2 regions of the Martelella sp. K41-7 genome follow, and region 1 is predicted to be linked to the other one. Evidence: predicted binding sites of a transcription regulator. Region 1 holds the regulator's gene; the other holds the start of a gene.
What was found. The regulator PhoB, encoded in region 1, activates phosphate uptake and scavenging genes when phosphate is short. The targets are predictions, from matches to a motif close to TGTCATNNANCTGTCAT.
Positions count from the first base shown of each region.

Region 2: a site for PhoB is predicted at 2,685-2,701, ahead of AC0L7L_RS15645 (NAD-glutamate dehydrogenase). Genes of this name have one in related genera too.

Region 1 covers NZ_CM147867.1:4,280,026-4,296,149, forward strand. Annotated here, with positions in the region: gene pstB (phosphate ABC transporter ATP-binding protein PstB) at 1-620, shown strand, start outside; gene phoU (phosphate signaling complex protein PhoU) at 661-1,374, shown strand; gene phoB (phosphate regulon transcriptional regulator PhoB) at 1,406-2,089, shown strand; gene AC0L7L_RS20260 (orotate phosphoribosyltransferase) at 2,368-3,063, shown strand; gene AC0L7L_RS20265 (carbohydrate kinase family protein) at 3,138-4,064, shown strand; gene AC0L7L_RS20270 (hypothetical protein) at 4,191-4,748, shown strand; partial or broken gene AC0L7L_RS20275 (carbohydrate kinase) at 4,790-4,885, shown strand; gene AC0L7L_RS20280 (helix-turn-helix domain-containing protein) at 4,887-5,102, opposite strand; gene AC0L7L_RS20285 (DUF2975 domain-containing protein) at 5,106-5,651, opposite strand; gene AC0L7L_RS20290 (hypothetical protein) at 5,635-5,940, shown strand; gene AC0L7L_RS20295 (hypothetical protein) at 6,030-6,602, shown strand; gene AC0L7L_RS20300 (GNAT family N-acetyltransferase) at 6,665-7,825, opposite strand; gene AC0L7L_RS20305 (DUF2794 domain-containing protein) at 8,089-8,484, shown strand; gene AC0L7L_RS20310 (GNAT family N-acetyltransferase) at 8,491-9,024, opposite strand; gene AC0L7L_RS20315 (Bax inhibitor-1/YccA family protein) at 9,104-9,880, opposite strand; gene AC0L7L_RS20320 (YqaE/Pmp3 family membrane protein) at 10,156-10,359, shown strand; partial or broken gene AC0L7L_RS20325 (ABC transporter permease) at 10,430-12,980, opposite strand; gene AC0L7L_RS20330 (ABC transporter ATP-binding protein) at 12,980-13,675, opposite strand; gene AC0L7L_RS20335 (arylesterase) at 13,787-14,434, shown strand; gene thpR (RNA 2',3'-cyclic phosphodiesterase) at 14,500-15,093, shown strand; gene AC0L7L_RS20345 (low molecular weight protein-tyrosine-phosphatase) at 15,045-15,515, opposite strand; gene AC0L7L_RS20350 (4a-hydroxytetrahydrobiopterin dehydratase) at 15,571-15,876, shown strand; gene AC0L7L_RS20355 (YkvA family protein) at 15,921-16,124, shown strand, end outside.
Region 2 covers NZ_CM147867.1:3,283,921-3,300,044, reverse strand. Annotated here, with positions in the region: tRNA gene AC0L7L_RS15665 (tRNA-Met) at 90-166, opposite strand; gene AC0L7L_RS15660 (metallopeptidase family protein) at 508-945, shown strand; gene AC0L7L_RS15655 (carbonic anhydrase) at 1,021-1,659, opposite strand; gene pdxY (pyridoxal kinase) at 1,697-2,578, opposite strand; gene AC0L7L_RS15645 (NAD-glutamate dehydrogenase) at 2,802-7,583, shown strand; gene AC0L7L_RS15640 (MFS transporter) at 7,721-9,043, shown strand; gene purH (bifunctional phosphoribosylaminoimidazolecarboxamide formyltransferase/IMP cyclohydrolase) at 9,063-10,679, opposite strand; gene AC0L7L_RS15630 (heparinase II/III family protein) at 10,806-12,398, opposite strand; gene AC0L7L_RS15625 (RsmB/NOP family class I SAM-dependent RNA methyltransferase) at 12,671-14,050, opposite strand; gene htpX (zinc metalloprotease HtpX) at 14,041-14,994, opposite strand; gene AC0L7L_RS15615 (DUF1674 domain-containing protein) at 15,223-15,438, shown strand; gene AC0L7L_RS15610 (thermonuclease family protein) at 15,493-15,951, shown strand; gene AC0L7L_RS15605 (phosphoribosyltransferase family protein) at 15,994-16,124, shown strand, end outside.

The sequences.
Region 1 (16,124 bases):
TGCGGACCCTCAACCGCATGAACGACACGATCGACAATTGTCGCGTGACCGGTACGATCACGCTTGACGGCGAGGATATCTACACCTCCGGCATCGATGTGGTGGAGTTGCGTGCACGCGTCGGCATGGTTTTCCAGAACCCCAATCCGTTCCCGAAGTCGATCTATGAGAATGTCGCCTACGGGCCGCGTATCCACGGCCTTGCCCGTCATCGCACCGAGTTCGATCAGATCGTCGAGACCAGCCTGATCAAGGCGGGGCTGTTCAACGAGGTCAAGGATCGGCTGGACGAGCCGGGCACCAGCCTTTCCGGCGGCCAGCAGCAGCGGCTGTGCATTGCCCGCGCCATTGCCGTCAGCCCGGAAGTCATCCTGATGGACGAACCCTGTTCCGCGCTCGATCCGATCGCGACAGCCCGCGTCGAGGAACTGATTTCCGATCTTGCGGAGAACTACACCATTGTGATGGTGACCCATTCCATGCAGCAGGCCGCGCGCGTGTCCGAGCGCACCGCGATGTTCCATCTCGGTCATATGGTCGAGGAAAACAGTACCGATACGATTTTCACCAATCCCGCGGATCAGCGTACCCAGGATTACATCATGGGACGTTTCGGCTGAGGGGCGGTTGCCGCACGCTCACGCCAAGGAAGGATTAAACATGGCCCCCTCGCATATTCTGACGGCTTTCGATGACGAACTGAAATACCTCCAGCGCCGGATTTCCGAAATGGGCGGTCTGGCGGAGGAAATGGTGAGCCAGTCGGTCTCAGCCCTCGTCAATACCGATACCGAGCTTGCCGAAAAGGTGATCAAGGACGACCTCGCACTGGACGAGGCCGAGCGTGAGATCGGTGAAAAGGCAATTGTGACCATCGCCCGTCGTCAGCCGGTGGCTGCGGACCTGCGCGAAATCATGGGTGCGATCCGCATCGCTGCCGATCTGGAACGCGTTGGCGATATGGCGAAGAACACCGCGAAGCGGGTGATCTCTGTGCAGGGCACCGGCGTTCCGCGCAAGCTAGCGCACGGCATCGAGCATTTGTCGGAACTGGCGTTGCTGCAGCTCAAGGAAGTGCTGGACGCCTACACAACGCGCCAGGCCGACAAGGCCAACTCGATCCGCGAGCGCGATGACGAGATCGATGCGATCTATACCTCGCTGTTTCGCGAGCTTTTGACCTACATGATGGAAGATCCGCGCAACATCACCACCTGCACGCATCTTCTGTTCTGCGCCAAGAATATCGAGCGTATCGGCGACCATGCCACCAACATCGCTGAAATGATCTACTACATTGCCACCGGCGCCCAGCCCCAGGGAGAACGTCCCAAGGACGACAACTCTGCTGCCGTCGGTTCCGATGATGTCTGAAGCCATTTGAGATCAGGGAGATAGACGTCCAATGGTGCCGAAAATTGCAGTTGTCGAAGACGAGGAAGCACTCAGCGTCCTGCTACGTTACAATCTCGAAGCGGAAGGCTATGAGGTCGAAACCATCATGCGCGGCGACGAGGCCGAGATCCGGCTTCAGGAGCGGGTTCCCGATCTGCTGCTGCTCGACTGGATGCTGCCGGGGGTCTCCGGCATCGAGCTTTGCCGTCGCCTCAGAATGCGGCCGGAGACAGAACGCCTGCCGATCATCATGCTGACGGCGCGTGGCGAGGAAAGCGAACGGATACGCGGTCTGGCGATCGGTGCCGACGACTATGTCGTCAAGCCGTTTTCCACGCCGGAGCTGATGGCGCGGGTCAAGGCGATCCTCCGCCGCGCAAGGCCGGAAGTGCTCTCCAGCGTGCTGAAATGCGGCGATATCGAGCTTGACCGCGAGACCCACCGTGTCCACCGCAAGGCGCGCGAAGTGCGGCTCGGCCCGACGGAGTTCCGGCTTCTGGAGTTTCTGATGACGTCGCCCGGCCGGGTGTTTTCCCGCGCCCAGCTTCTCGATGGTGTCTGGGGTCACGATATTTATGTGGATGAGCGCACCGTCGACGTCCATGTCGGCCGGCTGAGAAAGGCACTCAATTTCTCGCAGATGCCGGATGTGATCCGCACCGTGCGCGGAGCGGGATATTCGATGGAGGTCTAAACGCTGCTAGCGGCGTCAAAAAAGATTTTCTAAACGATTTAATATCCGTCATTGCAGCCATTCCACGTTGGTCTATGCTGTATTGGCATGCTGCCCGGATGTGTTGAATCGACCGGTCGACGATTGATTTTTCCGCCGTGATTGTCCAATTGGACAACCGGATTGGTTGGCCGCTCGGCAGGCGGCAGCGCCGACAAGACCCGCTTTTCCCGTGATGCATCCTTCCGCATCCCGGAACGCTGGTCTCTTGAGGCCACAGGATAAAGAGGATTGTTGCGATGAGCAGAGCCAGTTTCGTGGAGCCCGCAGTGATGGGGGAGCTGATGGCCCGCATGCTGTGGGAAATCGGAGCGGTGCATTTTGCGCCGGATGAGCCCTACAAGCTTGCCTCCGGTCTGGTCAGCCCGGTTTATATCGATTGCCGGCAGCTGATTTCCTATCCGCGCATTCGTTCCACGCTGATGGATTTCGCCGCCGCCAAGGTGCTGCGCGATGCTGGCTTCGAGAAGTTCGATTGCGTGGCTGGTGGTGAGACTGCGGGTATTCCCTTTGCCGCATTCCTTGCCGACCGGCTTGAACTGCCGATGATCTACGTTCGCAAGAAGCCGAAGGGCTATGGCAAGAATGCGCAGATCGAGGGGCATATGCCGAAGGGTGCGCGCGTTCTGGTGATCGAGGACCTGACCACCGCCGGTGGGTCGATGTTCAACTTCATCAATGCCATCCGTTCAGCCGGCGGTGTGGTGGAACATGGCATGGCGTTGTTTTATTATGGGATTTTCGGCGAGGCGGAGAAACGTTTCCGCGAGGGCGGCGTTAACCTCCATTACATCGCGACCTGGAAGGAAGTGCTGAACGTCGCGCGTAAGGATGGTCTTGCAGACGAGGCAACGCTTGAAGCTGTCGGCACTTTCCTTGATCATCCGATGGATTGGTCGCGCGCGCGCGGCGGGCTTCAGGAACTGATCGTCTGAAAGGCGCTGAGGGCCCCTTGCTATAGGCGTCCGCTCCCGGTGAGCGGACGCGCAACCGGAATTGGGAGAGAATGATGATTTTATGCTGTGGTGAAGCCCTGATCGACATGTTGCCGCGCGAGACCGACAAGGGCGAACCGGCCTTTGCCCCCTATGCCGGTGGCGCGGTCTGCAATACCGCGGTCGCGCTGGCCCGGCTCGGCCGCCCGACAGGGTTCTTCTCCGGCATCTCCACCGATCTGATGGGTGACATCATCCGCGAAAAGCTCGATGCCTCGAAGGTCGATCATTCCCTCGTCGCACTATCCGACCGGCCGACCACACTTGCCTTCGTCAAGCTGATCAATGGCTCGGCCAGCTACGCCTTCTATGACGAGAATACAGCCGGCCGGATGATCACCGAGGATGATCTGCCGGCCATTGGCGATGGCTGTTCGGCAATGCATTTCGGCGCGATCAGCCTTATTCCCGAACCCTGCGGCTCCACCTATGAGGCGCTGTTGATGCGCGAGGCGGACGCCCGTGTTATCTCGCTTGACCCCAATATCCGCCCGACCTTCATCACCGATCCTGCCAGTCACAGGGCGCGGATCGAACGCATGGCGGCCAAATCGGATATCGTGAAATTCTCCGATGAGGATCTCGACTGGTTCGGTCTTGAAGGTTCGCTCGATGACAAGGCGCGTCACTGGATCACAGCCGGTGCAAGCCTCGTGGTGATTACCTGCGGCGCGGACGGGGCAATCGGCTACACTGCCGAGCACAAGGTCGAGGTGCCGAGTGAAAAGGTCGCGGTGGTCGACACTGTCGGCGCCGGCGATACCTTCGACGCCGGTATTCTTGCATCCTTTGATATCGCGGGCCTGCTGACAAAGGAGAAGGTGCGCTCGCTTTCCCCCGGGGCGATTGCAGATGCACTGGCGCTCGGCGCAAAGGCTGCCGCCGTCACGGTTTCCCGCGCCGGCGCCAATCCGCCCTATGCCCATGAGGTTGGGCTTTGAACTGATCGACAGGTTTGTGGATGCTTTGCCCGCTCAGGCTGAACGAGGCGGGCTGTGCATTTTATGATTGTGATTTTTCTGGCTGCAAACTAGATTCCGGTGGTGTGTCATCCTTGGGGGCTTGAGATGAAAAAACTCCTTACCGTTGGTGCGGTTCTCTGTGTTGCGCTTTTCATGGCGTCTTGCTCGACGGTTTCTGATCGCCTGACCGAGACAGCCGAAGTTCTGGCATCGCTTGACGCAAAGCCTCAGGACTTCAGGGTTTTTGTCGATGCTCCGGCCAGTCTCGAGTTCGAGAGTGGTGATGTCGTCATTAAGTATTTCATGAAGTCCAAAGGACGGAAACTGCGTACGATCGATGCGTCGCTGGACAGAACCGGAATAGGCAAGAGGGCAGGAGGCCGGCAGCGGGTCACCTTTGCCCTGGAACCTGCTGATGTTCGCCGGTTCGAGGCCCAGCAAACGCTAATGCGTCAGCGTGTCGCGGCTGGGCGCAACAGTGCCGCCTTTTATGGTGTTGCTCTGGATCCCGGCTGCACGTTCATCGAGAGCTTGGATCCTTCACGCAAGCAGAACATCGATGTGCTGCTTCAGATAGGCCCTGACGTCGCACCGATCCCGGCATTGAAACTGAAGTTCACAGGGCGTGGCGTCCCGCATGGGACAAGACTGGTTTGCCGATAACATTGTGAACGTCCGTGTGCCTTGCTCTTTCCCCCGGGGCGATTGCAGATGCACTGGCGCTCGGCGCAAAGGCTGCCGCCGTCACGGTTTCCCGCGCCGGCGCCAATCCGCACTATGCCCATGAGATCGGGCTTTGAGCTATCCGGGGGCGTCCGCCTGATATTCCAGAATGTCGCCGGGCTGGCAGTCAAGCGCCTGACATATTTTTTCGAGCGTTTCGAACCGGACGCCCTTTACCTTGCCTGACCTGAGCAGCGATATGTTCTGTTCGGTGATGCCGACATGCTCGGCGAGCGCTTTCGCACGCATCTTGCGCCGGGCGAGCATGACATCGAGATTGACAATGATCGCCATGGGTTAAACGATGCGCTCATAGTCGTCGTTGATCGCGGTGGCGAGTACCATCACATGGCCCAGTACGAACAGCAGCCCGGCGAGCAGGAACAACATCATCTGATCGCTGCCGACGCCGATGCTCAGGGTGCGGCTGCCCGGCGGGTTGGCAAGCGTTGCCAGAAGTGTGGCCGCAGTTGGCAGGACAAGGCCAGCGACCGCGCCGGCAAGTGCCAGTAGCCCGGCTCTGCGCAACAGCGCGGCAACCTCATAGGAAAATGGCTTCTCGCGCTGCAGCCGGTCGAAAAGCTGCCAGACTGTCTGCAGCCCGGCAAACATCAGCCCCGCCACAACAGCTGCCAATATGGAGAGTGCCAATCTAGTGGCCGGCGTGACGGTCACGGGGACGGAGAGGGCATCGGCAAGCCAGGCAGAGACCGTATCCGGCCGGGTTATGACGGACCAGCCAGCATAGATCACGCCGATGGCAAGGCTGGCTTGCAGGATCCGGGTGAGAAGCTTCATGCGCCCGCATAGTCTGGACAGTGCAAGTGTGTTCGGTGATTTCATCGAAAAGACCTCTTGTTCTACAATGGTTTCTTATCATAAAACGATAAGAAATGATTGTCAATCAAGTGATCTGTTGAGTTCTTCCTTCCTCACTGGAGTTGCCTTGCCATCGGTCTGGTTCTGCTCTCGGCCTTTGGCCAACGGCGGCAACGCCGGCTTGCGGTTGGGTGCTGTTCCACCGCCCGAGGCCGATTCACACGCGATCATTCCTTTGATGACCAATACGGAATTCGGCGCATTGCTGGCGCAACGTGGCCTGCGGTGGCTGCCGGACTGCCCCTTGTCGTAGCGGTTATGCCGTGTCTTTACCCGCCCTTAAGCTATGCGCAATAGTATGAATGATCATTAACCATATCCGTGGCTCACCCGATCATGCCCATGCCTATTTTCAAGAGATTTCTGGCTGTTTCCGGTCTCGCTCTGCTGTCGGCCTGCTCCCTTTCGTTTCTGCCGGGGGCAAAGCCGCCGATCCCGTCACCGATTGCCGCCAACCCGGCTTCGCTGAGGATCGCGGTGCTGGCGCCTGAAGAGTTCACGCTGCCGAAGAACGAGATCGTACTGACCGTCTATCAGAAGTCCGGTTCCGGTGAGATCAGCCGCGACTATACGCTTGTGAGTGCGGATGCGGAGGCAGAGGCCGCCGGTGTTGCCAAATTCCGCAAGCCTGGCCAGAAGCTGACCGTCCTGCGGCTGTCGCCCGCCGATGCCCTTGCGCTCAGGGATCAGCAGGAGCAAATGGCTGCTGCCCGTCAGGCCGGCGGCACCAAGCCCGGCTTTGCGGTTGATCTCGATGACACGTGCTGGAACGGGGCTATGGTTGCGCCTGCCGTTCCGCTCGATGTTCTGATCGAGGCCGGCGGCGAAGATGGCTACCATCCGCTTCTTGAGGATATCGATATTTTCGCACTGATGAACCGGCCGGCGGAATCGCGGTTGAAGAGCTGCGCCTAGAACACATGGCTCGCCCGTGGCCGGGTCCATTCGACAAAAAGATTTGATGTGACGCCGGGGTCTTACGCTCCGGCGATTTCATATGTTGCAGCAACCCTGTCGAGGGTGTGCTCAATGCCAGGGCGCAGTGCGATCAGCAGGCTGGCATAGCCCTCGTCGACCGGCCAGAACCGTTCCGCAAGGAACGACCCTGCGGCAGGTGCAACGCGGGTGGTTGCGATATTGGTGTCGCGCAGGTTCCAGTGCGTCAGCCGCATCATCAATTGCTCATCGACCGCCTGATCGGCCATGTCAGGCCTGACCAGAACCTGCCAGACCCAGGCATCGCCCCGATGAACAGGCTGAAGAGCCGCCGCGATCATTTGCCCGTCGAGATACAGCGCATGAATCCTGATCTGGTCGCGTTTGCAGAGCTGCCTTGCCGCCGGGAAGAATGCGGAGAACCGGTCGGCGTATCCGGGCGCGTCGGACAGCAGCGAGAGGTCTTCCAGTGCCGCCGAGATCTCGGATGGATTGCGGGCGACCTGATAGCTGATCCGGCCCTTTTTCTGAAGATCTTCCCATTTACCGAGATGGGTCTGCCATGCCTTCCGCTCTTCTCGGGAGAGCGCACCGGTCGGGTCGATCCTGCCTGAGAGTGTGCGGGCGCGCCATGCGCCGGCCACCCGGAATGCAAGGCCTCGGGCTGCGGCAACCGCGCGGGCGGAACGCATGAAGGTCCCGTCGGCCAGAAGGCCGGGAAAGGCAACAATACCCGGCAGGTTTGTGAGCGAGCCCGCCAGTGCTTCGAACAGTTGATCGAGGGTTGCCATGGGACGGTGACGGGAGATCAGCGGTGCGCTATAGCCGCCAACTTCTGCAGTCGCGGCCAGATGCGACCCCTTGCCCATGACCGAAAAACTCATCAGTGCTGAAAGTTGCTCGGCCCCGTCAGACGTGGTCGTATCGGCGATCAGCGCAAGGCGTGCATGGGCATTGTCCTTGCCGGTGGTCTTCATCAGGAAGGGCGCTGTCTGGAAGGGATTGGCTTCAACGGCCTGATCGGCCAGCCGGTCGACCGCCGGCTCCAGGTCTTCGGGTGCTTCCGAGAAAATGGAGAATTCGCCGCCGCTTCTCAGCTCCAGACGCAGGTCCGGAACGGCCTTGCCGGGGCGTACCACCGACAGTTTTGATTTCAACCGGGCCGGCGGGGTCGGTCCGAGATCCTTGCGGATGACGCTCATCGATCCGCCGCCTTTCGCTCGCCTGTGCGGCACGACACGGCCAGACGCATTTCAAACGCGTCGAACGCGAGCGGTTTTTGGATGCCTGAACACATGGATACGCACTACTGGAGCTAATCGAAAACCTTGACGAATAGATAAGCTGATTGGGTTAACAAATGATTGGCTCTGGCTCTCGAACACCAGTAAACGCGGCCCTTGCAATTCTGGCTGAAGCGGGCAGACTGTCGTTTAGCTGTCATCTAGATGCGAGGCGGAAGAGCATGGCGCAAAAGCCGGAAGCGCAACGCAAGGACGAGGCAGACGGCAGCAATGTCGTTGAACTCTCGCGGTTCAGGTCCGGCCAGAAGGCCGATCCCTTGCCCGTAACCTTCCATCGGCGTGAACTCGATGCGATTCTCTGGATATATGGACGGATGGTCGGCGAGGGTGAATGGCGCGACTATGCGCTCGACCACCTGAAGGACAAGGCGGTTTTTTCCGTCTTCAAGCGTTCCGGCGAACTTCCCGTTTTCAGGATTGAAAAGAACCCGAAACTCGCCTCGAAACAGGGCGCCTTCAGTGTCACCAATACTGCGGGCATGGTGCTCAAGCGCGGCCATGACCTGCGTCAGGTCCTCAAGGTCTTCGACCGTCAGTTGAAGCTTATCGACAAATAAGCCGGATCAGAGCGAAAGCGGCGTTGGGTCGGAACTTTTGCCCTCGCCAAGAGGGCGCTGCATGAACACCGTGTCGAGCCAACGACCGTGTTTGAAGCCGGTGCCGACCAGCCTGCCTGCGTCGGCAAAGCCACAGGATCCGTGCAGTGCGATCGATGCCGGGCTCGCACCGCCGATCACGGCAACCATCTGCCGGAATCCACTTGCTTCGCAACGATCCACCAGTCCCTGCAGCAGCAACTTTCCGACGCCGCGGCCGCGTGCCTGCGGTGCGATATAGACCGAATCCTCGACAAGCCAGCGATAGGCCGGGCGGGTGCGGAACGCACTGGCATAGGCATAGCCCAGCAAATCGCCGGCATCGACAGCCGCGAGATAGGGAAATCCGCCACCTGAAATCGCATCCATCCGCGCGCGCATCTCTGCGCCCGTTGGCGATTCAAGCTCATAGCTTGCAACACCGTTCAGCACGCTCTCGGCGTAGATTTCAGTGATGGCGGCGATGTCGGCCAAGGTTGCGGGGCGGATTGTGACGGGCATGGCAAGACGGCTCTTTAATCGTTCCGGACATAAAAAAGGCGACCCGCAGGCCGCCTTGATCGATTACATGAAGGCAGTGTCAGTTCCGGTTGCCGAGCAGGCGCAGCATGAACAGGAACATATTGATGAAGTCGAGGTAGAGCGTCAAAGCGCCCATCACGGCCTTGCGGCCGGCGACAACATCGCCATCGCCTTCATAGTACATTTCCTTGAGCTTCTGCGTATCCCATGCCGTCAGGCCGGCGAAAACCAGAACGCCGATCACCGAGACAGCAAAGCTGAGTGCGCTCGACTGCAGGAAGATGTTGACCACCATGGCAATCAGGATGCCGAACAGGCCAATCACCATGAATGACCCCATCGCCGACAGGTCACGCTTGGTGGTGTAGCCGTAAATCGACAGGGCACCAAAGGACGCGGCGGTGATGAAGAAGGTCTGAACGACGCTGGCTGTCGTGTACATGATGAAGATCGACGACAGCGACAGACCGGTCAGGGCGGCATAGACCCAGAATGCGGCCTGAGCGCCCGCAACGCTCATCTTGTTGACGCGGAAAGCCAGGAAGAAGAACGCTATCAGCGGCGCAAACATGATGAGCCATTTGAGCGGCGTTCCGTAAACGGCAGCGCCGACACTTGTCAGCAGGATACTGTTGGGAAGCTGGGCAACAGATGCAGCCTGATCCGTGGTGGTTGCAAGCGAGCTCAGCCCAAAAGCCAGAACGCCGGTAATCACAAGGCCAAGCGCCATGAGATTGTAAATGCGCAGCATGTATGCGCGCAAGCCCTGATCGATTTCAGCACTCGCCTGCGCTCCCGCCTGCGCGCGGTTCTGATAGTTACGAAGATCAGCCATTAATTTCCTCTTAAAAAGCCCCTCGTTGATCACGGTGTCGGGAAAATGCGCCATGCGCAAACCCAGGCGCCGCTGGGGGGCTCCAGCAAGCCTGACAACAATATGATAGGATCGGCAATGGGATACAAGGCGTTGTGTCTTGAAAAGCGACGGTGATTTCTCAAATCTTCGTAAGAATCGACCATGGCATCTCAAAACCGAACCGCATCTGCCCTATCTAGCAGGAAATCGTCCGGCCGATGCGTGCGGGGCTGGTTCAAAGAGAGGACATTTCCATGCGTTATTTCATCGCCGTCATTCTGCCATGGCTTTCATTTTTCACCATCGGCAAGCCGATTTCCGGCATTATCTGCCTGATTCTCCAGCTCACCCTGATCGGTTGGCCGATTGCGGCCCTTTGGGCGCTTTTTGCAGTGCAGAACTACTTTGCCGACCGGCGCAACGAAGAACTGATGGAGACCCTGCGCCGCGACAAATAGTCCGCGCAGGTCTTCACGATCCTATTGGCCAGCCATGCGCGGCAATGCCTCCGGCTGGCCTGTCGCTTATTCAAAGCTCCCGAAGGTAGAGCGCCGGTTTTTGCCCCAGAAGGTGCCAGGTGCCGAACAGCCCGATGGCGACGGTGACCACGATGGCACCGCAGACAGTCGCAAATGCGACCGAGGACAGAAGCGCAAACGGCAGCATCATGATCTGGGTGAGCGCATACCAGGCCGCAGCCGACCCTGCGATCAGCGCGAAGATGCCGGTCAGGGCGCCGAGGATCAGATATTCGTAGGCGAAGGCGCGGATCAGGGCCGGGCGGGTGGCGCCAAGCGTCTTCATGATCACCGCATCGTGCCCGCGCCTGCGGTTCCCCGCCGCAAGCGCGCCGGCCAGCACCAGCACCGATGCGATCAGGGCAATCGCCGCAGCAGCGCGAATGGCGGTGGCGAGCTGGCTGACAAGATCGCCGGCAATCTCAAGTGCTGCCCGTACCTCGATGGTTGTCACGGTCGGGAATGTTCTGGTCACCGCGCCTAGGATTTCGGCGTTTTTCTCGGTGCTGCCGTCAGGGTTGGTCAGCGTTGCCAGCCAGGCATGGGGTGCGCCGGCAAAGGTGTTGGGCGAAAACACCATGACAAAATTGATCGACAGCGATTCCCACTCGACCGTGCGGAAACTGGCGATCCTTGCGGTAATGTCGCGACCGAGGACGCTGACGGTGATGGTGTCTCCGATTTCGAGGCCAAGTTCCCGACCTTCTTCGGCGGCAAACGAGACGAGTGGTTCGCCACTGTAGTCCTCCGGCCACCATTCCCCTTCAGACAGCGCTGAATTTTCCGGCAGGTCGGCATCATAAGTGATGCCGCGGTCACCGCGTAGCACCCATTGTGCTTCGGGTGCGACTTCCCACTCGGAAGCGCGGGTGCCGTTGAGCGTCATGATCTCGTCCGCGCAGCATCGGCACCAACGACAGCTCGCCATCGGGTACCTCATCTTCGATCAGGTTGCGAAATCCATCGACTTCGCTGCTCTGAATATCGACGAAAAAGAAGTCCGGTGCCCGTTCTGGCAACGTTCGCGAAAGCTCGCGGTTGAGGTTGCCGTCGATCAGCGCCAGCGCCACCAGCAGCGTCAGGCCGAGACCGAGCGATAACACGACCGAGCCGGTCAATGCGCCGGGCCGGTGAATATTGCCGATGGCGAGCCGGAGTGATGGCGCACGCGGGTGCGGTGCGCGGCGTGCCAGCCATTTGATGGCGATGGCGACCAGCCGCAAAACCACGAAAGCGCCGGCCACGGACGCGAGAAATATGCTGGCCACGAACTGTTCATCAGCAGTGAGGATCGCAAGTGCCGCCAGAGCCCCGAGTGTGACCGCTGCCGCCACCACAAACGGCCATGCCGGTCGTCCGCCTTCGTCGAAGCCCTGTTCGCGCAGAAGTGCCGTCGCCGGAACATTGCGGGCGGAGGCAAGCGGCAGGATGGCGAAGGCAATTGCGGTCAAGAGCCCGAAAATACCTGCGATCAGCAGCGCCAGCGGAAAGATCGCCACGGGGATTGCGATGTCCAGCAGCGAGGACAACAGCGGCAACGCGATCAGCGGAATGATGGCACCCAAGACAAGGCCAGCGGAAATCCCGATCAGTGCCACCAGCGTGATCTGAATGAAATAGATCGCGACCACCATGTTGGCCGGTGCGCCAAGGCATTTGAATGCGGCAATGGCCCGCCTGCGGCTTTCCAGATAGGCGCTGACGGCGTTGGCGATGCCGACGCCGCCGGTGATCAGGGTCGCGAGACCGACCAGTGTCAGAAATTCGGAAAGCCGGTCGACATTCTCGCTCAAGGATGGCGCGGCGCGGTCACTGACCCGCACCGACCATCCGGCATCGGGAAAGGCCTCTTCGGCGGCGGTCTTGATCGTGTTGGGATCTGATGTTGCGTTCGGCAAGCGCACCCGATAGGCGTATTCGGCCAGGCTGCCGATCTGCACCAGACCGGATGCATCAAGCGCATCGCGGCTGATCAGCACGCGCGGCGCGAAGGCAAAGCCTTCAGAGAGCGCGTCCGGTTCCTGTTCCAGTGTGCCGGAGACCCTGAGTTCGGCGCTGCCGAGAAGCAGGCTGTCACCGACGGCAAGGCCGAGTCTTTCGGAAAGAAGCGGTGCGACCAGCACGCCGTAGCGACCGTCACCGGTTTCAGCCAACGCCTCGTCAAGCGGCATGGCGGGGTCGGAAATCACGCTGCCATAAAGCGGATAGAGCCCGTCGACCGCCTTGACCTCGGCCAGAGACTGGTCGGAGCCATCGGGAAGCCTGGTCATCGAGCGCATCGTCACCGATTGCGACAGCGTGCCGAGACCCTCGACATAGGCGCGTTCTTCTCCGGCAAGCGGCTCGTTGTCGCGTTCGAAGCGGATATCGGCGGCGAGGATTTCGCGGCCACGCTCGGAAATGCCGGCATTGACGGCATCCGAAACCGAATTGACGGCGGCAATTGCTGCAACGCCCAGGGCGATGCAGGCAAGGAAAATGTAAAACCCGGAAAGCCCGCCACGCATTTCTCGCAACGCAAATTTCAGGGCAAGCGAAAGGTTCAGCCGGTTTGCTTGCATCAGTTGGCGGTCCTGGCGGTCTCGTGGCCGACAATCTCGCCGGATCGCACCTGAACCTGTCGGTCGCAGCGCGCGGCGAGTGCAGGGTCGTGGGTCACCAGAACCAGCGTCGTGCCGCTGTCGCGCTGGCGCTCGAACAGGAGATCGGCAATCTGGGTGCCAGTGTCGCCATCGAGGTTGCCGGTCGGCTCATCGGCGATCAGCACAGCCGGCTCGGGCGCAAGGGCGCGGGCAATCGCCACGCGCTGCTGCTCGCCGCCGGAAAGCTGTCCCGGGTAATGCGTCATCCTGTGGCCAAGACCGACGCTTGTCAGCGCTGCCTGCGCCCGTTCAAACGCGTCCGCGCGGCCTGCAAGCTCCAGCGGAATGGCCGTATTTTCGAGCGCCGTCATGTTAGCGATCAGATGGAAGGACTGGAACACGATGCCGATGTTCTCGCCCCGAAAGGCGGCAAGTGCATCCTCCGAAAGCCCGGTCAGCGCCGTTCCGCCGATGGAAATCTCGCCGCTGTCGAGCCGCTCAAGCCCGGCGACCACCATCAGCAAAGTCGATTTGCCTGATCCGGAAGGGCCGAGAATGCCGACGGACTCGCCGCGGCCGATCGAAACAGACATGCCTTTCAGCACGTGAACGGCAGCGGAGCCCTTGCCGAGCGTGAGGTGGGCATTGTCGAGCGTGATGAGATTTTCGGACAAATTATCTTCCTGCTTTGAAATCGGCGGAGGTAACAACACATATATGCAATACGGTCCGGTGAGGCTGATGGACCTGCAAAACACTCGTGAAATGGATTTAGGAGCCTGATGATGCGATTAAAAGCGACAGTGCCGATTGTTTTCGCTTTTCTGGCGGCTGTTGCGGCGGCTTCGCCATCAAAAGCACGTGAACCGCTCGATCTGGTCGTGTTTGGGGACAGTCTGGTCGCCGGTTATGAACTGGGAGCGGGCGAGGACTATCCGGCCAGGCTCGAAGCGGCGCTGAGCGGTGCCGGTTACGATGTCGAAATCGCCAATGCCGGTGTATCGGGCGATACCACCAGCGGGGGCCTGGCGCGGGTCGACTGGTCGGTGCCTGACGGAACGGACGGTGTGATCCTGGAACTTGGCGCCAATGACGCGTTGCGTGGCGTCTCGCCGGAAAAGGCAAAGGACAATCTGATCGCGATCATCGAAAGCCTTCAGGGACGCGACATCCCGGTGATGCTGATGGGAATGATGGCGCCACCGAACATGGGCGCGGATTACGCCGAGGCATTCAACCCGATCTATGGCGCTCTCGCCGATCAGTACGGTGTCCCGCTATATCCGTTTTTTCTCGATGGTGTTGCCGCCAATGCCAGTCTTCAGCTTGCCGATGGCATGCACCCCAATGCCAAAGGCGTCGAAGTGATGGTCAGGAATTCGCTCCCTGCGGTCGAAGCCTTCATCGACGCTATCGGGGGACAACCAAATTAACGCTTGCGTCAACGCGGCTTAGATGATTCGCTGAAGGGGTGACTAGCAGATTCGGGGAGCTCGCCATGCCGAGAATTTTTACCGCCCTCGAAATCCCGCGCGAACAGGCGTTAAGTCTTTCGCTGTTGCGCGGCGGCCTGCCCGGGGCCCGCTGGATCGATGTGGAGAATTACCACATCACCTTGCGGTTCATCGGCGATGTCGACTTCCGCACAGCGGACGAGGTCGTCCATTGGCTTGACCGTATCGACCGTCCCGCTTTCCAGCTCAGCCTCACCGGAACCGGCGCCTTCGGCAGCAAGAAACCGCATGCGATCTGGGCCGGTGTTTCGCCTGCACCGGAGCTGTCCGCGCTGCAGGGCGAAATCGACAGGATTTGCCAGCGCCTGGGGCTCAGGGCCGACCCGCGCAAGTTTATCCCGCATGTCACGCTGGCGCGGCTGCGTGGTTCGAAGGTTCAGGACGTGGTCGACTATCTGTCCGCGCGCGCCAATTTCCAGACGCTGCCGTTTACCGCCGCGCGCTTTGTGCTGATGTCATCGCGCGATTCGGTCGGCGGCGGCCCCTACCAGGTGGAAGAGGCGTTCGATCTTTACGATCCGAGCGATGCCTACAGCTTCGACAGCAGCGACTGGCAGCCCGCCAAGAGCATGTGGTAGACGGTCTCGAACCCGTCATCGCCGCCATAATAGGGATCGGGGACATCCTGCCTTTTGCCGAGCGTGTACTCTGAAAACAGCGCGACTTCGGCCTGCGGATTGCTTCCGCCTATCCGTTTCAAAGCAGCCATATTGCCGCTGTCCATGCCGAGAATGATCGAAAACCGGCTGAAGTCCGCGAGTGTGATCTGGCGCGCTTGCTGATGGGCGATATCGAAGCCGTGGTTCCTGGCGGTTGCGCGCGAGCGCGGATCGGGCAACTCGCCCGCATGCCAGTTGCCGATGCCGGCGGAATCGGCGTTGAATTCTCCACTGCGTCCGGTCTCTGCTGCAAGATGGGTGAACACACCCTCGGCGAGCGGTGAGCGGCAGATATTGCCGCTACAGACGAAGAGAATCGAGCGTTTTTCGGATTGTGCCATGTTGTTTACGCAATTTTCTGAAGGATTTTTTGTTTGAGCTTTCGGAGACAATGCCATGAATGATGCACGACTAAAACCTGAAGCGCTCGCGGCAATCATGCAATCGCATCAAAACTGGTCGGTGAGCAAAGACGGGAATGCGATCACGCGCAATTTCCGATTTGCCGATTTTCGCGAGGCCTTCGCTTTCATGAGCGAATGCGCGCTGGCCGCCGAAAGGCTCGATCATCATCCCGAATGGCTCAATGTCTATAACCGGGTGGGCGTTTCGCTCACCACGCATTCATCCGGCGGTATCTCCGCGCGCGACATCGAGATGGCCGCTATCATGGACAGGGCAGCCGGCCGTTTCGGCATTTGAACAGAGACGCGCATGTCCTATATTTGGTTTCAAAGGAGCTTATCATGAGCGATATCAAATTCGGTGATATTCTCGAGCCCGGCGATGAGGATACCAAGGCTGAAAACGAACGCACTGTGCGGAAGGGTTTCTGGGGCAAGGTGCGCAAGACGGCCGCCCACATCCCCTTTGCTCGCGATGCCGTTGCCGCCTACTATTGTGCAACGGACCGCGACACGCCGCTGGGCGCGCGGGTGATCCTGTATTCT
Region 2 (16,124 bases), 1.0 Mb from region 1:
GATGAAAATGCCTGAACATCAAGGGAACTCAGTCGCAACATGATGCGACACGGAAATGGACTGACTTGTCTCTAAGTTATTGAAATTTTTGGTAGCGGGAGAGGGACTTGAACCCCCGACACGCGGATTATGATTCCGCTGCTCTAACCACCTGAGCTACCCCGCCAACCGTACCTTCATATGAAAACCGCCGCTTCGAGCAGCTTGAAGGACGTTGTCTCCGGGAAATGCTTCATCGCCCGGGACGGGGCGTTATTAGGGCCTTCGCCAATGTGTGTCAAGCAGGTTCGGCGCAAATTTGCGGGCGCGGGAAAAGGGGCCGGGAGCCTTGAGAAAACAGGGTGGAGCGGACAGCGCGTTTCGCTTGAAGTCCACCGACGTGAGCGCGTCGGCAGAAGCCTGCAAGGCCCGGATCCGTCGCTTGCGGCAGGCATGCGGCAGGGGCGGGTATTCTTTTCTCGAAATGCGCGTCAAAAAGGCCTATATGGGCCGGATCAAGGAGCTGAAATGGCGCGTATGAACAAAAGCGAAGACTGGCAGGGGCGTCATGCACCGAGCCTGGAGGCGATCGAATCCCTGGCAATCGAGGCCTACGCCAAATTGCCAGAGCCTTTTCGCGCGCTGACCGGAGACCTCGTGGTCGAAATCGCGGATTTTCCGAGCGACGATGTTTTCGAGGATATGGCGCTGGAAACGCCGTTTGACCTGCTGGGTCTTTTCGAAGGCCGTGGCGTTTCAGAGCGTTTCACCATGGAAACCGGCGAGATGGTCAACCGGATCACGCTTTATCGCCGGCCGATCCTCGATTACTGGGCCGAAAACGAAGAGACGCTTGGCGATATTGTCACCCATGTGCTGATCCATGAGATCGGCCACCATTTCGGCCTTTCCGATGACGATATGCAGCGGATCGAGGAAAGCGCCGACGAAGACGTGCGCCGCTGAGACCGGTCGCCGTTCGACACGGTCAATCGCTTTGCGTATGTGCCGCTTCGGCAAAGCCGGGTTTTGGCAAAAGCGTCAGTTCGGGCGGCTGAAATCGCCCGATTTGTTGTCCATCACCCACAACTCACCCGACGAGATGTCGAACCAGGCACCGCAGAGCTTCAGCTTGCCCTGCTTTTCTGCGGTCGCGACATTGGGGAATGAGCGCAGATTGGCGATCGAGTTGCGGATCGAGATGCGCTCCAGCGAGGTTTGCCGTTCACCGACGGTCATGTTGGAGTTCGCGTTGATCTGCGTGGCTGCGGGTTTGAGAAGCGTTGTCCACTTGCCGATGAAGTCGCCGGGCGAAAGCGGCTCGACCTCAGGCGAGAGTGCGGCGTGGATGCCGCCGCATCGGCCGTGTCCCAGCACTACGATGTTCTTCACTTTCAGACCTTCAACGGCAAATTCGAGAGCTGCAGATGTGCCGTGATACTGCCCGTCGGGTTCATAGGGCGGAACCATATTGGCGACATTGCGGACCACGAAAAGTTCACCGGGCCGGGCATTGAAGATCATTTCGGGTGCCGCGCGGGAATCGCAGCAGGCAATCACCAGGGTTTGCGGCTTCTGCCCCTCTTCGGCCAGTGTCCGGTAGCGCGCGCTTTCTTCAACATAACGTCCGGACATGAAGCTCTTGTAGCCATCGAGAAGATATTTTGGAAACGCATCCATCAGCTTTGTTCCTCATACTTTTGCGCATCGCCGCGCGTCATTTTCTTTTACGCTGTCGGGCCGGGTGCATCAATTGACGGGTGACAAGTTTTGCAAGGGGCGCACCGAAGCGCGCTGTATTGCGTTCCAGCCGCAGTTCGTCGGCGCCCTCGCGTACGGCGCGCGCCAGAACTTCGTAAACCGCCGCGGTTGATTTCTCCAGCGCCTCGGCGGGCGGCACGGCGGCAAGACGGGCGGCCAGAAACAGCGCCGAAAACAGGTCACCCAGCCCGTTCGGCGGGTTTTCAAGCCGTCCATGCTCGGCAAGTATGGCTTGCCGCTCATCGACATAAAGTGCAGCAACCCCGTCCCGCATCATCGCTTCAGCGGATGTGACCACGACCTCGCGCGGGCCGAGCGCAAGTGCGGCGGCGATGGCGGCACTGTTGTCGGCAATCTCCGTGTTCGTAAGCCAGGACAGTTCGAAGCGGTTCGGCGTGGCGATATCGGCGAGCGGCAGAAGCTCGTCGCGGATCGCGCAGGCGGTTTCGGTCGAAACATAGAGCCCATTCTCGTCACCGCTTACCGGATCGCAGAGATAGATCAGGTCCGGGTTGTCATTCCTGAGCGATCGCACCAGTGCGCCAATGGCACGGGCCTGGGCAGGGCCGGCGATATAACCGCTGATCACGGCGCGGACTTCACCGCGCCAGCGGCTTGTTGCGAGTTCATCGAGCGCTCTGGCAAAACCGTCACTATCCAATTTCAGCCGGGTGGACGGTCCGTGGCCGGGATGATAGGGCATAATGATGGTTGGTACGGACCAGGTCGCAAGGCCAAGCGTTTCAAGCGCAAACACGATCGCCCGGTTGCCGATCGCGCCACGCATGACGTGACTGGAGATGGCGATGACCGCGCCGGCTTTTGTTTCGGTTGTCATTTCAGGTCCCGGTATGTTGTTGGGTCTTGCAACCGAAGCGATAGGAAAAGCGGAAATATTTTGCCATTTGCCTCAATTGCGCTCTAAATCGCTTGTTGGAGGGCGCTGTCAAGTCAGTGTCATGACGGCGACGTTATAGGACGGAAGGCGCAGAACGCAAAGACGGTTGGATATCCAGCCGGGTGCGGTCTTATCCGGAAAGAAAAAACACCCTGGAGGAAACATGGAAAATAAAGCCGATCAGATGCGCAAAAGCCTGATGGCCGCCGCCGAGAAGGCTGCCACTGCAGCGGGTGAGCCTTTCATCAATCCATTTTCCATGTTCGAACGGGCGAGCCCCGAGGACCTCGCGCGGTACGATGCGGCCATGCTCGCAAAGGCTGCTGTTCACGCCGCGCAGGAAGTCGGTGCTTTCGAGGGCGGTGAGGCCCGCGTCAATGTGGGTGCTGTTTCCGGCATCGCACCGTCGGGCATTGCGGCCGATGTGATCGCGATCACCGATCGTAACATGCCGTTCATCTACGATTCAGTGATGGCCGAGATCGGCGAGTTTACAACCGATATCCTGCTTGCCGTTCATCCCATCCTGATCGCAACGCCGGGAAAACCTGTCACCGCCTTCTCGCCTGAAACCGAGCACACGCCGGAAGACCGCATCAGCCATGTTCAGGTGCATGTGGCTGCCCTTTCGTCTGACACCCGTGCACGGCTGAAATCACGGCTGGAATATGTGCTTGGTCATGTGCGGCTTGCCGTCAACGACTGGCCGGCCATGCTCGAAAAGCTCGAGACCGCCATGGGCGAGATCAGTACGCGCGCACCGGATTCCATCAAGGCGGACGCACTGGAGGCCGTGCATTTTCTGGAATGGCTGCGTGACGGCAACTTCACCTTTCTGGGGATGCGGGAACTGGCCTACACCAATGAGGACGGCGCTGGCCGCGTCGAGCACATGGAGGGTTCCAGCATCGGCATTCTCTCCGATCCCGATATGCGGGTTTTGCGGCGCGGGGCGAACCCGGTGGTGTCCACGCCGGAAATCCTTGGCTTTCTGGAAGGACCGGAGCTTCTGCTGGTCACCAAGGCCAACACCACTTCGATCGTCCACCGCCGTTCCTATATGGATTATATCGGCGTCAAACGTTTTGGCGAGGATGGCAGAGCCGTCGGCGAGTTGCGCATTGTCGGCCTGTTCACGTTCACGGCCTATACTCAGTCGGCCAGACGGATCCCCTTGCTGCGCGCAAAACTGGCCGAGGTTTCGCGCCATTTCGGCTTCGAGCCCAAGAGCCATGCCGGACGCATGCTCCAGAACACGCTGGAATCCTATCCGCGTGACGAATTGTTTCAGGTTCCCGTTCACCAGCTCACCGAATTTGCCGAACAGATCATGGATGTCGCCGAGCGGCCGCGCATCCGTGTGCTGAGTCGGATTGACGGCTTCGACCGGTTCGTCTCCGTGCTGGTCTATATTCCGCGTAATCTCTATGATGCGCGTCTGCGGGAAAAGGTCGGAGACTATCTTGCCGAAGCCTATCAGGGGCATGTCTCGGCCTATTATCCGTCGTTTCCCGAAGGCCGGTCGGCACGGGTCCAGTTCATCATCGGCCGCCATAGCGATGAAAAGACGCCCGAAGTGCCGCAGGCCGAACTGGAAGACGCGGTCCGCAAGCTGGCTGCCAACTGGTCCGAGCATTTCCGTTCGCTCGCCGGTCCCGGCGCGCCTGCATTTGAGGCCAGTGAAGCCTACCAGGAGGCTTTTTCGCCGGAGGAGGCCTCTGCCGATCTGCGGCTGGTTTCGTCGGCTGCGGAAACCGGCATCCGGATTGCGTTTTATCGCGCCGGTGAAGGTGATGACGAGTTGCGGCTGAAGATATTTCATGCCGGCGGCCAGCTGGCGCTTTCACGACGGGTGCCGCTTCTGGAAAATCTCGGCTTTACCGTCATATCCGAACGGACGTTCGATCTGGCGCTGAAGAACGGCGATGCTGAACCTGTTGAAGTCATCCTGCACGACATGGAGCTTGTTGTTGATGGCACGGTGGTTTTCGATCTCGATGCCGACAGTGCGCGCCTCGAAGATGCCTTCACCGCTGCCTTCAGCGGCACTGTCGACAATGACAGCTTCAACCGGCTGGTGCTGCTGGCCGGTCTCGAGGTGGGGCAGGTCAATGTGCTGCGCGCCTATGCGCATTATCTGCGCCAGGCCGGTCTCAGCTTCACCGCAGACTATATCGCCCAGTCTCTCTGCCTTTATCCGGTGATCGCAGGTGCGCTGTTCCTGATGTTCCGTACGGCTTTCGATCCCGCACTGACCGACGAAGAGCGTGCCGAAGGACTGAAAAGCGCCCGCGCCACCATTACCGAGGGGCTGGAAGGCGTGCCGAATCTCGATGATGATCGCATCCTGCGGTTGTTCGTCAAGCTTGTGGATGCGACGCTGCGCACCAATTATTTCCAGACTGACGACAACGGCGCGCCACAGCCGAACCTCGCCTTCAAGTTTGCCTCGCGCTCGCTTTCTATCCTGCCCGAACCGCGGCCGTTCCGCGAAATCTTCCTGTATGGCCCCGAAGTCGAAGGTGTCCATCTGCGTTTCGGCAAGGTGGCGCGCGGTGGCCTGCGCTGGTCGGATCGCGGCCAAGACTACCGCACCGAAGTGCTCGGTCTGGTCAAGGCCCAGCAGGTTAAGAATGCGGTGATCGTGCCCGTCGGGGCCAAGGGCGGGTTCTACCCGAAGAAACTGCCTTCCGGCGGCAGCCGCGAGGAGATATTCAACGCCGGCCGTGCGGCCTATAAGAGCTATATCCGCACATTGCTGTCGATTACCGATAATATCGAGGATGGAGTCGTCATTCCGCCGTCGGATACGGTGCGTCTGGATGATGACGATCCCTATTTCGTGGTTGCCGCCGACAAGGGCACGGCGACCTTCTCCGATACCGCCAATGCGCTGGCGCAGGAGGCGGATTTCTGGCTGGATGATGCCTTCGCCTCAGGCGGTTCGGCCGGCTATGACCACAAGAAGATGGGCATTACCGCACGCGGTGCCTGGGAAGCGGTCAAGCGGCACTTCCGGGAAATGAACATCGATATCCAGACCACACCGTTTACCGTGGTTGGCGTTGGCGATATGTCCGGTGACGTGTTCGGCAACGGCATGCTGCTCTCCGAACAGATCAGGCTGGTGGCGGCTTTTGACCACCGCGATATCTTCATCGACCCCGATCCCGACCCGGCAATGGGTTTTGCCGAGCGCAAGCGGCTGTTCGGCCTGCCGCGCTCGAGTTGGCAGGACTACGACCAAAGCCTGCTTTCTGCGGGCGGGATGATCATTTCGCGACGCGAAAAGTCTGTGAAGCTGACGCCGGAAGCGGCCCAGGCGATTGGTCTGGCGGAAGGCGAATACGCACCATTCGACATCATCTCCGCGATCCTGAAGGCAAAGGCCGATCTGCTCTGGTTTGGTGGTATCGGCACCTATATCAAGGCGCGCACCGAAACCAACGGGGAGGTCGGTGACCGGGCCAATGATGCGATCCGGATCAATGCCGAGGAGCTGAGGGTGCAGGTGATCGGCGAAGGCGCCAATCTCGGGGTCACCCAGAAGGGCCGCATTGCCTTCGGCCTCAAGGGCGGACGCTGCAACTCCGATGCGATTGATAATTCCGCCGGTGTCAATTGCTCCGACGTCGAGGTCAACATCAAGATCGCGCTCGCATCTGCCATGCGCGCCGGGCGGCTTTCACGCGAGGACAGGGACGTCCTCCTTGCAGAAATGACCGAGGCAGTGGCCGGCATCGTTCTGGAGAACAATTATCTGCAATCATTGGCGATCTCTCTCAGCAATGAAGCGGGGCTTGCAAGCATGCTGGCGCTGTCGCGGATGATGGAGGTTCTGGAAAAGGACGGCCATCTTGACCGCACCGTTGAAACGCTGCCCGATGAAGAGGTACTGCGCGCGCGCCGACAGTCCGACAAGGGGCTGACCCGCGCGGAAACCGGCGTGCTGCTCTCCTACGGCAAGATCGTGCTGTTCGACCAGTTGCTGGAGAGCGGGCTGCCGGACGATCCTTACATGGAGCCGCTGCTCTACGGCTATTTCCCCGAACGCATGCGTGAAACCTATGCCGAGGATATCGGTGGGCATCGCCTCAGACGTGAGATCATCGCTACGCGGCTGGCCAACGACGTGATCAATCGCGGCGGACCGGAGTTTGTCATCAACGCTTGCGATATGACGGCTGCCACCCCTGCCGAAGTGGTCAAGGCCGGGGTCATCGCCCGCGACGGTTTCGGAATGGAAAAACTCTGGCAATCCGTCCATGCGCTGGACGGCCAGATCGACGGCCGCACGCAGAACGCCATTTATGCGCAATTGCGCTATCTCTTCAGCATCCTGACCCATCTTTTGATCCGCAACGGTCTGGCCGAAGGTGATATCGCGGATGCTGTCGGGCGGCTCAAAAGCGCCTTCGGCACCTTCCATGCCAGCATCGCCGACATGCTGCCCGATGCCCGGGCCGAGTGGCTGTCCGAGCAGGAAACGGGATGGCGGGAGGCCGGCGTGCCGGATGAGCTTGCCGCAGGCCTTGCCCGCCATCTTGCCATGATGTTCGTGCCGGAAGCGCTGCAGATTGCAAGCCGAAGCGGGCAGAGCCTTGAGCGGGCGGCCAGTGCCTATTTCAAGGTGACGAAGCTGTTCCATGTTTCGCCGTTGCTCAGTGTTGCGGCGCGGATGGATCCAACCGATTTTTATGATTCGCTGGCGCTGACGCGTTCGATGGATCAGATTTCGGCAAGCCGTCGCGATCTCGCCGCCAATGCGCTTGTCGGCTATGGTGACGCCGAAAACGCTGTCGAAGCGTGGCGGGAGGTGCATTCGGCCCGTATATTGCAAATTGCCGAGCAGTTGGAACGGCTTGCACGTTCCGGCGACCCGTCGATTGCCAAGACCACGGTCGCGGCCGGGCTCCTGAACGATCTGGCGCGTGATCTGAACTGATATCGTCAGGGTTTGACAAAACCGAAGGAAGCAGCAATCTGCGTCCCTGCTATTAAGGATGGATGCAATTGTCGCTTCTTGAGGAAAAAGCCACGGCGCGCGCTTTGCGTGCGCCCAGGTCCGGCATCTTTGGCTGGATGCTGTTCGATTGGGCAGCCCAACCGTTCTTCACGGTCATCATTACCTTTATTTTCGGCCCTTATTTCGTGTCCGAATTGGGGAGCGATCCGGTTGCAGGCCAGACCGCCTGGGCCCATGCGGCAACCATTGCGGGGGTGCTGGTGGCCCTCGGTGCGCCGTTTGCCGGCGCGCTGTCAGATACGGCCGGGCGCAACAAGCGTTTCATCGGGGGAATGGCAATCCTCCAGGCGGCAAGCCTGGCGCTGCTGTGGTTTGCGGCCCCCGGCAGCGGCTATTTCTGGCCTGCGGTTTTGATCATCACGGCAACGATTGCGGCGGAGCTGTCTGTCGTTTTCAATGATGCCATGCTGCCGCATCTCGTCAAACCCGATCGGATCAATCGGGTTTCCAACGATGCCTGGGGGCTGGGCTATCTTGGCGGCATGGTGTTTCTGATTGTGGTGGTCGTGTTCCTGACCGCCAATCCCGAGACCGGGCTGACGATCCTCGGAAAGGCGCCTTTGTTCGGGCTTGACCCGAAAACGGGGGAAGCCGCAAGGCTGACCGGGCCGCTGGCTGCGTGCTGGTACATCCTTTTCCTGCTGCCCTTCTTTGCGTTCACCCCCGATCGACCGCCGCTGAAACCCACCGGCAGGGCAATTGCGGCGGGTCTTTCTGATCTGAAGATGACGCTTGCGGCACTGAAAGGCCGTCCGGTTCTGATCCGGTTTTTGTTTGCCCGCATGCTGTTCATGGATGGGGTCAACGGGATCCTTATCCTTGGCGGGGCATTTGCCGCCGGCATGTTCGGCTGGGCGACCATGGAAATCGGCATTTTTGGCATTATTTTGAACGTGGCTGCGATCTTCGGCTGTTTCCTGGCTTCGCGCTTCGGGCGTCGTGCCAATGCGAGCACTGTGGTTCTGATCGCGCTTCTGGTGCTGGTGCTGGCAACGCTTGGTGTGGTTTCGACCACGAAAAACGCGACTATTTTCGGGCTGTTGAGCTTCGGCCCGTCCTCGGCGGAGGGGCTGTTTGCCGCCGGGGCGGAAAAGGCGTTTCTGGCCTATGGCGTTCTGATCGGTCTTGCCTTCGGGCCGGTGCAGGCGGGCTCGCGCGCATTTCTGGCCACCCGTGTTTCGCCCGAAGAGGCGGGGCGGTTCTTCGGTCTTTTTTCGCTCACCGGCCGGATGACCAGTTTTCTGGCAACCGGTTCCTTCGCGGCTCTGACCGGCTGGACCGGATCGCCCAATCTAGGCATGGCGAGCCTGCTGGTTTTTCTGGTCGCAGGCCTCGTGCTGTTCGTGCCTGCAATGGCAAGCGAGGAAAGGCGGCAGTGATCGCTGCCGCCCTTATCGCCTAATGGCGGAAGGTGCGGGTGCCGGTGAACACCATGGCGACGCCATTGGCGTTGGCTGCGTCGATGACTTCCTGGTCCCGGATAGAGCCGCCCGGCTGGATTACTGCCGTGGCGCCTGCGGCAACGGCTGAAAGCAGGCCGTCGGCAAACGGGAAGAAGGCTTCGGAGGCCACAGCAGAACCGCGTGTCATCGGCTCCGGCCATCCTGCGGCCTTGGCTGCGTCCTCGGCCTTCAGGGCAGCGATACGGGCGCTGTCGATCCGGCTCATCTGGCCGGCACCAATACCCGCCGTCTGGCCGTCCTTGACGTAGACGATGGCGTTCGACTTGACATGTTTGGCAATCGCGAAGGCCATCTTCAGGTCTTCCAGTTCGCGCTCGCTCGGCGCACGCTCGGTCACCACAGTCAGCTCGATCTCGTCGATCATGGCGTTGTCGCAGCCCTGCACCAGGAAGCCGCCGGCAACGGTCTTGAGGTTGAAACCGCTGGCGCGCGGATCGGGCAGAGCGCCGGTGGTCAGCAGGCGCAGGTTCTTTTTGGCGGCGATGATCGCCTTTGCCTCGTCATCGGCATCGGGGGCGATGATCACTTCGGTGAAGAGCTTGACGATCTCGCTGGCTGTCGCGGCGTTCAGTGTCTGGTTCAGTGCGACAATGCCGCCGAACGCCGATTGGTTGTCGCAGGCAAGCGCCCGGCGATAGGCCTCCAGCAGCGTGTCGGCACGCGCCACGCCACAGGGGTTGGCATGTTTGATGATGGCGCAGGCCGGGGCGATTTCCGGCGAAAACTCCGCGACCAGTTCGAAAGCGGCATCGGTGTCGTTGATGTTGTTGTAGGAGAGCTGCTTGCCCTGATGCTGGGTCGCATTGGCAACGCCCGGCCGCTTGTCGCCGGTGACATAGAAGGCGGCGGACTGGTGCGGGTTCTCGCCGTAGCGCATCTCCTGGCGCAGCGTGCCGCCAAGGGTTCGGTGGCGCGGCGTTTCGATGGCGAGCGCTTCGGCAAACCAACCGGAGATCGCTGCATCATAAGCGGCCGTGCGGGCATAGGCGCGGGCGGCAAGTTGCTGGCGCAGCGCATAGGGCAGGGTGCCGTTGCCGGCCTCCAGTGCCTCGGTGATCGCGCCGTAGTCTTCCGGATCGGTGGCGACTGCGACATAGGCATGGTTCTTGGCCGCAGCGCGGATCATCGCCGGTCCACCGATATCGATGTTTTCGACGGTGGTCGGATAATCGCCGCCGGCTGCGCGCACCGCTTCGAAGGGGTAAAGGTTGATGACGGCAAGGTCGATGCCTTCAATGCCGTGTTCCCGCATGGCCGCCTGATGTTCTTCGTCATCGCGGATGGCGAGCAGGCCGCCATGGACCTTCGGATGCAGCGTCTTTACGCGCCCGTCCATGATTTCCGGAAAACCGGTCACGGTCGAGACGTCGGTGACCAGAAGCCCGGCTTCGGCAAGCGCCTTGTGGGTGCCGCCGGTCGAAAGCAGACGCACGCCGCGCGCGGCAAGGGCGCTGGCGAATTCGACAATGCCGCTCTTGTCAGAGACGGAGAGAAGAGCGGTTCTGATCTCGACGAGATCGGGGGCGGGGATTTTCTTCGAGGCGACGGCCATGACGAGGTCCTTCAGTCAAGCGCGTTTCCAGCGGATGAAGGCTGCAAGCGCAACGGCAAACACATTTTTCTGCAAGGTTGATTGCGGATGGCACGCTCTAGCATGCCTTCGGCAAATGTGAAACCATCAGCTCAGACGGTTCATCCGCCATTGAATGTCGGGGTGTTCGCCGATCGTCCATGAAATTACGATCTGGCGTGAGGCGGTTTGGCCCGCGCTTGCGGCAAAAAACAGATCGTCCTCAATCACCGGTGCAAAACCGGGTGCGCAGAACAGCCAGCTTTCATTATCAGGCGCGGTCAGGAAGATTGTGTCGTCATCCTCCTGCATGGTCCAGATCGCCGGATGCAGATGAAAACGGGCAATGGCAACCGTGCGGTCGTTGTGGGTCGGCATGCCATCCATTTTGCGGCGGAAGCCGTCTGTGCCGGTGATCTCGGCTCCGTCCGGCGAAAGCGTGAGCGTTCGCTGAAGCATCAGCCCGAAGCGGCTGAGATAGCCGTCATGGCGCATGAAAAGGCGGTCGTGGCCATTCTCGTCGGTATTGCGTTCGCTTTCGATGCGGATCATGCCGCCGCAGGCGACAGGGCCGAGAAAATCCGAGCGCGAAAATCGCATGGCTGAATGGTCGTCGATAGTAACGGCCGAGTGCGCGGCGGTCGTGCGCGCCAGCCGGATGGTCGTCTCATTGGCCTGAAGCGGCAGACCGACATTGACGATGAACCGGTTCTTTCCCGCAGACATTTCGAAAGCGGCGGCCCCGGCATGGGCGGTTTTGGAAAGGTGGGCCGAAAGCGGCCGGCCGGTATCGGCGATCAGTGTCGTTTTGCCGGCCTGCAGCCGGTCGAAGCCCGAGTGCGGAAGCGCCCTGAAAACCGAGCCACCGGTTTCATCGTAGCGCAACAGCGCGGATAGCGCGGTACCGGGCACCATTCCTGCGCCATTGAACAGTGCAAGGTCGCCATCGTTGTGACGGAAGAAATTCAGCGCCGCATAGGCACGGTCGATGCTCGGCACCAAGCGTTTCGGCAGTGTCTGGTCGAGATTGATATAGGTCTGGCGCAGCGGCAACATGCGCAGAAGAAGGCTTACCAGCGTGTCGGCGCTGCGGCTGATATGGCCTCCGTCAGGCAGGATCTGCCGTTCAAGCTCTTCATCGAGCCGGCGTGCGGCCTCGCGCTTACGGTGGTCGGAAAGGTCGAGACTGATGGTCGCCATTGCCAGCACGATCGCGGTCTGGAGGCGGATCTCGTCACGTGGAAGGGTGCCGTAACGCCGTCTGAGGACCCGTTCGTGACGCGCAATTTGATCAACAAACCGGCGGTAGAAGGCGGTGTCAGCGCCCTTGAGAACGACGGTGGAGTGAGAAAGCCAGGCGCTGAGTCGCCAGACCGTGATATCGGTCTGCCAAACCGTTCCTCTTACGGCGCGGTGGCGGCGCAGGAAGCTCAGCACGGTTGCGCGGGCAAAGATATGGGCATCCTCGCTGTGCCGGACTCTGAGATGCCTGAGCCAGGAAAACGCCGCCAGCTGCCGCTCGAAGGCGAGGCTCGGCATGTCGAAGGAAAAGGCTGGACGTCCGCCAGTCTCGAGCACCGCGCCGGCAAGCGCGAAACGGCCCGCCAGCAGGTCTTCGCCTTCCAGAGGATCTGCGATCCTGAGATCGGTCGGGGCGACAAGAAGACGGCTGGCGCGACGGCCGGACAAAAACTGCGGCATCGGCGGCCGTGCCGAAAGCAGCATGCAATGTGCGCGCCGAAGCATTTCCCGACTGTATAGGGACGCGTAACGCCAGATTTCCGAAACCGGAAAGTCCAAAGGTGCACCCTGTCTTTTTTGTTTTTATCACGCGCGGAAGGAGTTCCTGCCAACGTGTCGGCCTAGCCGAAGAAGTTGAAGGCTTCCTTAAAGCGTAAAGACATTAGTTCTTTCTTAAGTGCGGGAATGCACGATTACGGAACCTAATTCAAGAACTTGGCGTGAAATTGGTGTCAGCGTTTTCTGAGTGCAACCGCATAGAAACCGTCGAGGCCGGTGGCACCGTCAAGCATATCGGCGGGCGTTGTGCGGATCGCGCCGGAGTGATCCAGGAGATGGCCGAGCGGGCCGATGGTCTCCGGGGCAAATGCCGCCAGTTCCACATCGTGGCGTTCCGCAAGCAGCCGGGCGACATTGGCTTCGCCCTCCAGCGGGTCGAGTGAACAGTTGGAGAAGATCACGATACCACCGGGCCGCACCATGGTCAGCGCGCGCTCAAGCATGGCGTACTGAACCCCGGCCAGCTTTTCGATATCGGCGAAATCCTTGGTCCACAGCACGTCCGGGTGGCGGCGAACGGTGCCGGTGGACGAGCAGGGTGCATCCACCAGCGCGGCGTCGAAAAGTGTCTCGGGCTGGTATTCCATCATGTCGGCGCAAGTGGTGTCTGCCGAAAGCTTCAGCCGTTCTAGGTTCTGGTTGAGGCGTTTCAGCCTGGTTTTCGAGCGTTCCAGTGCGGTCACGTCCGCACCCTGCAGAACAAGCTGCGCGGTCTTGCCGCCGGGAGCGGCGCAAAGATCGATCACGCGTTTTCCGGTCAGGTCGCCAAAAAGGCGGGCGGGGATCGCCGCAGCGGCATCCTGCACCCACCATTCGCCGTCATCGAAACCCGCCATTGCCGTAACCGCCCCGGAGGGCTTGTCGAGGCGGATCGTGCCGGTTGAAAGCACGGTGCCGCCGAGCCGCTCGGCCCAGCCTTCCGGATCGGATTTGACGGAGATATCGATGCTCGGCGGGGTGAGCTGAGCGCGGCCGATGGCGAAGGCCTTTTCCGCGCCATAGATCTCTTCAAGCCGCTCGCGGAACCAGTCGGGGATCGGCGAGGCGGTTGCCAGTTCGGCAAGCGTCTTTTCCTTCCGGCGGGAAAGCCGGCGGAGGACGGCATTGACGAGGCCGGCAAACCGTTTGTTGCGCGGATCGGCATTGGCCTGTTCCACCGCGATATCGACGGCGGAATGATCGGGAATGTCGAGATAGAGGATCTGGGCCGCCGCAATTGTCAGCACATGAGCGAGCGCACGCGCGCCGGAGGGCAGAGGCCGCTCAAGCAGGCGGGTGATGGCGGCATCGAGCATCGGCTTGTGGCGCAGCGATGTCAGCACCAGTGCGCGGCAAAGCGACTGGTCTGCGACGGAAAGGCTGCGGTAGGTGCCATTGCCGTGCTCAATGTCGAACATGCCGTCGAGCGGCGTCTTGCGGTCGACAACGGCCGCGAGAATTTTCGAGGCCGCTGCACGGGGCGCATAGCCCGGCTTTTGCTCGGACGTGGAAACGATATTTTGCGAACGGGCCTTTTTCGCGCCCGTTCGTTTGATGTCATCATTCAAGACCAGGGACCTTTGACAGGCGGATCTCCGCCATTGCTGCGGCCGGTATTGGGCACCGAACGCGATCTGCGGGTCGCCTTAGCAGGCCTTGGTGCTGCCGTCGAGGTCGTGCCCATTTGAGCGGCCTGTTGATTCAGGGCTGCGATACGGTTTTCCGTATTCGGATGGGTGGCAAACAGGCTGTCCATCTTTTCGCCCGACAGCGGATTGATGATGAACATGTGCGCGGTTGCCGGGTTGCGTTCGGCGCGTTCGTTATGGATGACCTTGTTGCCATGCGCGATCTTCTTGAGCGCTGAGGCCAGCCATAGCGGATTGCCGCAAACCTCACCGCCGCGCTTGTCGGCGGAATATTCCCGGGTGCGGCTGACGGCCATCTGCACCATTGCGGCAGCCATCGGCGCCACGATCATGGCGACGAGGACGCCGATAAAACCGAACGAATTGTTGCGGTTGCCGCCGAAGAAAAAGGCGAAATTGCCGAGCATGGAGATCGCACCCGCAAGCGTCGCGGTGATCGTCATGGTCAGCGTGTCGCGGTGCTGCACATGGGCAAGCTCATGGGCCATCACGCCGGCCAGTTCCTCGCGCGACAGCATCTTCAATATGCCTGTTGAGGCGGCAACGGCCGCGTTTTGTGGGCTGCGGCCGGTTGCAAACGCATTTGGCTGGGGGTTGTCGTAAAGATAGACCTTGGGCATCGGCAACCCGGCGCGCTGCGCAAGCTCGCGCACGAGGTTATAGTATTCGGGCGACGTGCTGGCATCGACTTCCTGCGCGCCATACATGCGCAGCACCATCTTGTCGGAGTTCCAGTAGGAAAACACGTTCATGCCTGCGGCGATCATAAGCGCGATCATCATCCCGGCCCGGCCGCCGATCATAAAGCCGATGGCCATGAACAGCGCCGTCATGAAGGCAATCAGCATGGCAGTGCGAACAAGATTCATCTTGACGTCTCCAGAAGCGAAATGGACCTTATACCGGACGCAAAGTCCGACTATATGATGGTTTCAAAATCGGACTATAAGTGGGGCACGACCAATCATATATCAATATTGCAACGCCCGAAGGGATGATGGAAAGTTTTCGAAATGAACGACGCAGACAATACCCCCGACCATGCGCGAAATGACAGTCAGGCGGATGGCGCACCTTCCGCGGCTGAGCTTGCTGCACTGACGTCAGGCTCCGAACTTCCCGCGGCCAATCCAGAGGAAGAACGCCGTGCCGGACTGCCGGAGGCTGCAAAACGCGCACTGGCGGAAGCGGAGGAACGTCGTAACGCTGCTGCTGCTGCAGAACGCCCCGCAAGTGAACTCGGGGGACGCGGTGGACTGGACCCTGCCCGATACGGCGACTGGGAAATCAAGGGTCGCGCGATCGATTTCTGATATAGGTGTATATTCCTATTGAAATCTTCGTTATTGAGGAATAAATTCCTTTATATGAATCGCTTTGCTCTGAAACACCTGACGGTGGTGCTTTTTGCCTGCCTGCTTTTTTTGCCTGTCGCCCGTGCCGAGGATATCTATGCAGGGCCGGTGCGCGCGGAGGTCGTGCGCGTGATCGATGGCGATACGATCGTTGTCCAGGCGCGGCCGTGGCCCGGACAGATTGTCGAGACCTCGGTCAGGATACGCGGGGTCGATACTCCGGAGTTGCGTTCTTCCTGCAATGCCGAGCGGCAGGCGGCGTCAATTGCCAGAGATTATGTCGTTTCGCTGCTCCACGCAGGCGAGACGGTCCAACTCAGGCAGATTGCGGGCGATAAGTATTTCGGCCGCGTGGTGGCCGATGTGATGCTGCCGGACGAGCGGGATCTCAGCTATCTGCTTCTTGAGGGGGGCCTCGCCGTTTCCTATGATGGCGGACGCAAGCAGCCTTTCGTCTGTCCCTCGTCCTGAGGACGCAGAAACGGCTTTTCAATGGGCTTCCCGGGAGTTTTCATGTCCGAACCATACCAACCCGTCGTTACCGACCAGCAGCATGCCGTTTCGGTGGATGGATTTCCGATCACGCTTCCGCTGGTTGCCATCAGGCCCGATCTGGCGATTTCGCTGATGATGGTGATCGACCT